One region of the Sporosarcina sp. P18a genome, then DNA from elsewhere that is predicted to be linked to it. Evidence: predicted binding sites of a transcription regulator. Region 1 holds the regulator's gene; the other holds the start of a gene.

What was found. Region 1 encodes CtsR, which represses protease genes until heat stress. Its sites were predicted from a motif close to ATGGTCAATAAAGGTCAAACA; they were not measured.
Region 2: the regulator CtsR is predicted to act here: its motif matches at 1,460-1,480, upstream of clpP (ATP-dependent Clp endopeptidase proteolytic subunit ClpP).

What each region holds. Positions count from the first base shown of each region.
Region 1 covers NZ_PDYQ01000003.1:155,072-157,478, reverse strand. The annotation lists gene bioB (biotin synthase BioB) at 1-469, shown strand, start outside; gene CSV75_RS10450 (CtsR family transcriptional regulator) at 1,162-1,632, shown strand; gene CSV75_RS10445 (UvrB/UvrC motif-containing protein) at 1,644-2,195, shown strand; gene mcsB (protein-arginine kinase McsB) at 2,185-2,407, shown strand, end outside.
Region 2 covers NZ_PDYQ01000008.1:55,006-57,412, forward strand. The annotation lists gene CSV75_RS14995 (benzoate/H(+) symporter BenE family transporter) at 1-1,016, shown strand, start outside; tRNA gene CSV75_RS15000 (tRNA-Arg) at 1,262-1,333, opposite strand; gene clpP (ATP-dependent Clp endopeptidase proteolytic subunit ClpP) at 1,565-2,161, shown strand.

The sequences.
Region 1 (2,407 bases):
AACATCGCATACATACGATGATCGTGTAAATACTGTAGGACTTGCCAAAGAAGCGGGCATCTCTCCATGTTCAGGCGTTATCGTCGGCATGCGTGAAACAAAACAAGATATCATCTCCATGGCGCGTAGCCTACGTGAACTGGACGCAGACTCGATACCTGTAAACTTCCTGCACGCAGTGGATGGAACCCCGTTGGAAGGAACATCAGAACTGGATCCCCGTTACTGCTTAAAGGTCTTGTGTCTATTCCGCTACATTAATCCTAGCAAAGAAATCCGCATCTCGGGTGGACGTGAAGTGAATCTTAGAAGCCTACAACCACTAGGCCTCTACGCTGCAAACTCCATCTTTATCGGCGACTACCTCACAACATCGGGTCAAGAAAACGATCAAGATCAAAAAATGCTGGAAGACATGGGCTTCGAAGTCGACCTAGAACCTTTGAATAAAGAACCCATCACTTTGTAAATAGAAAAGAAGAAAAATGTTTGTATACTCCGTGACTGAAGACAATCCACTATAAGGATCTGTTCTTCAGTCTTTTCTTATTTATATAAGTTGAATTAAAGATTTCAGGATACACTAAGTTGATTTTCGTTACAGGCGGCGACTCCGGCGGGAACAGCACGAGCTGAAAGCCCCGCAGGTAGCGAAAACCGTAACGAAGAACGGTTTTTGCGAGTAAAAGCGAAGCGTTAGGAGCACGTCTTTGCCCGTAAACCGTAACGAAGAACGGTTTTTGCGAGTAAAAGCGAAGCGTTAGGAGCACGTCTTTGCCCGTAGCGGACGAGGAGATTGAGGCCGTGCCCGCGGAACGCGTCCGCCTGGAATGGAAATCAACGGTTCCCTTGTGAGGACTACTTCTTATGGTCAACTAATATAGTTAGAATTCCATTTAGAAAGATTACAGTAGTACACCGTAAGCGGAAAATACCCGTCTAGAACGTTAGTAAACGGTGCCAAACTATCCACTTTATTTTTTGTCTCATTACTAATTGAATAATCATTAGCCAGATGTGACAACCTAGCAATAGGTTTTCTTTCAACGTAATAAGGTATACATATAAACAAATGAATTGCATCCCACCCAATTACTGCGATACAATTAAGTCAAAGATAGTCAAAGTCAACTAGAAGATTGAGTGAAGCGAGGTGACGAGATGCGTAATATTTCTGACATTATAGAAGGGTATTTGAAGTCGATTATAGAAGAGGAAGATAGTGCTTCTATTGAAATCAAAAGGAATGAGATTGCCGAGAAGTTCCAATGCGTACCATCACAAATCAACTACGTAATCAAAACCCGGTTTACGGTCGAAAGAGGCTATGCCGTGGAGTCTAAGCGAGGGGGCGGGGGCTACATCCGGATTTATAGGGTACGTACCAACTCCCGAAAGGACTTACTTGAACAAGCGTTGGAGATTTTGGAGAGTGAAGTGTCTTCTACTATGGCGGAAGATGTCATCATCCGTTTAATTGAAGAAGAAGTCGTTACAGAACGTGAAGCTAAGCTGATGCTTGCTGCGGTGAGCCGCGGTACTCTGCGTTATATGTTGCCTGAGCGGGATGCGTTACGTTCACGTATTCTTCGCGCCATGTTAGTTACGTTAATTTATGAAGAGATAGAATGAGGTGAATCTCCATGCTTTGTGAAAACTGTAAAGAACGACCAGCTACTGTAGTGTTTAAACAGGAAACCTTAAATCATGCAACAGAGCGCCATTTATGTGATAAATGTGCATTTTACTCACAGACATTTTCTTTCAGTCCGGATCAGGAGCCGTTATCCATTCAACAATTCTTAGCGCACTGGTTGGGCGGTTCAGAATTATTTTCAGAACAAAAAGCCGATGAAAGATTACCAGATGGTCCGAAATGTCCGAATTGCAATTTGACCTTTCACCGTTTCCTTGACATCGGAAAGTTTGGCTGTGCTGTATGTTACGAAGCATTCAGCGGGCAACTGCCAAGGTTGTTTGCCAAATTGCATAATGGACATACCCAACACCGTGGAAAGATTCCGGTTTCACTTAATGAACGCTTTGCTTTAAAGAGAAAACTTGAAGATATCCGTACAAAAATGCAGCAAGCCGTAGAAAATGAACATTTTGAAGAAGCGGCAACTTTGCGTGATGAGGCGAATCAGTTGAAACAGCAGCTGTCTGACGGGGGTGACGATCAACATGTCATTTGAAAAATTTCTCAAACAAGAACTGACAGGTTGGATGGTGGCGGAAGGTGAGCACGCTGACATTGTCTTATCCACAAGAATCAGGCTAGCCCGTAACTTGCAAGATTATCTATTTCCGATTAGTGCTTCACAGGAAGACGCAAACCGCGTGAGCGAAGCGTTAAATCAAGCAGTCAAGACGATGCAGAATCACCATTTTACAGGCACAGCAATGA
Region 2 (2,407 bases), on a different contig from region 1:
TTCTTTCATTACGATATCGTCAGCCTATCGCAGGCGCCCACTCCATTGCCGGTGCAGTATTAGTTGCTGGATCTTTAACCCATTTCTCTCTTCAAGAAGCCATCGGGGCCTATTTAGTGGCGCATGTGTTAGTAATCATTCTAGGTTCATCGGGCATAATCGACAAAGTGATGAAGTGGATACCAGTGCCGATCGTCATGGGGATGATTGTCGGTGTCATGATCCGTTTTTCCACAGAAATGATTACCTCCGTCACGGTTTCCCCACTATTGGCAGGCTCTACTATTTTGGTATTTTTACTGTCAACACGCTTTTTGAAGAAATTCCCACCGGTTTTATTGGCGCTACTAATCGCTGTTATATTAGCTGTCTTTATGAATGAGTTCCAATTGCAAGACATCACCAGTGTATTTATACTGCCGCAGCTGATTATGCCCAGCTTCAATCTAAACGCCGCCCTGTCTATTGGCATACCGCTTGCCCTCCTGATTATCTGTACAGAAAATGCCCAAGCATCCGGCGTACTGACAGCTCAGGGTTATAAGCCTCCGAATAATATGATGGCGATTCATGGTTCTGTTATTGGGTTGTTCGGCTCTTTTTTCGGGGCACATGCCATCAACATCGCAGGCCCTATGACAGCCATTTGTTCGGCTGATGACGTAGGAAGAAAAGAGAGCCGGTACGTGGCTTCAGCAGTATGCGGTGTCCTATTCTCAACCTTCGGCTTGTTTGCGGCGGCGGTAGTTCCTCTCGTCATCGCCATGCCGGGAGTAATTGTCAGTGTCATCGCTGGACTTGCTATGCTCGGTGTTCTCATGAATTCACTGAAGAAAGCTTTCTCAGCAAACAACTTCCAGATGGGCGCATTCTTTTCTTTAATCATCGGTATGTCAGATATTAGCTTCCTGAACATCAGCGCACCTTTATGGGCAATCGTTGGTAGTTTACTCGTTTCATTCCTAGTTGAAAAAGAGCACTTCGTCTCGGATAAAAAAGTGGAAACCGCTGTGTAGGACACCGGTAACTTGCGTCCTATATTCCGTGATCTAGCCAAACAGCCAGCGTTCGCCAAGCCAAGCGATTCGTGAATACTTATATGAAACCCAAGATTGCTAAGAGATATTTAGCAACGAAGTTTAAAAGAAGTGCCAGACGGGGAAAATAAAGAATAGAAAGCCGAGAGCAATAGAAATTCGAGCATAAAAAAAGCGTTTGAGCATAATCGCAAAATGCGAACTGTTCAAACGCTTCACTATGATGCCCTCGGCGGGAGTCGAACCCACATTTCAAGCTTCGGAGGCTTGCGTGCTATCCATTGCACCACGAGGACTAAACGTGTAGTATCAAGCTTTAACTATAATTACTCAACTACAGAAAAAAGCTTTTCTTCTGTAAGAGACATCTTCCATTATATCGTAGAATATAATGAAAAGCAATGTGTATTTTTAAGGCAAATGATTTGACCTTTGTTGACCTTAATAGGTAAAATACAGTTATAGTTGAAATACGAAATGATTTCAACCGAACGAATATTATGAAGTGATTAAAGGAGGAAGTCTAATTGAATCTAATTCCTACAGTTATTGAACAAACAAATCGTGGTGAGCGAGCGTACGACATCTACTCTCGTCTATTAAAAGACCGTATTATCATGTTGGGGAGCGGCATTGACGACAACGTGGCAAACTCCATCGTTGCACAACTGCTATTCTTGGAAGCTGAAGATCCAGAAAAAGATATCTCCATTTACATTAACAGCCCAGGTGGAAGTATCACAGCAGGTATGGCAATCTACGATACAATGCAATACATCAAGCCAGACATCCGCACAATCTGTGTAGGTATGGCAGCATCTATGGGTGCATTCTTGCTAACTGCTGGTACAGAAGGTAAACGTTACGCTCTGCCAAACGCAGAAGTAATGATTCACCAACCACTAGGTGGCGCACAAGGTCAGGCAACTGAAATCGAAATTGCCGCTAAACGCATCTTGCACCTACGTGAAAAACTAAACCAAATCCTTTCAGATCGCACAGGTCAGCCAATCGACGTCATCGCAAAAGACACGGATCGCGATAACTTCATGACTGCCGAGCGCGCTAAAGAATACGGCCTAATCGACCACGTTCTAGAACGCAGCGAAATCGAAAAGAAATAATCACTATAGGTTGTCCGGAACGCCAAATGGCCTTCCGTGACAACCTTTTTGTTTTGTATTTTTATATAAGTTTGGTTTGGTTTGGGTTGGGTTTTATTTTTACCAATCAAATGCACTAGCTCTCTAACTCCAGAAAGAGACACTTGTTGGTCTTCGTTTCAGGCGGCGACTCCGAGAGGATCAGCGTGAGTTCGAGAACCTGGACTGAACAAAGTGAAGGAAGCGGCTCGGGCCACGCCCTCCGGA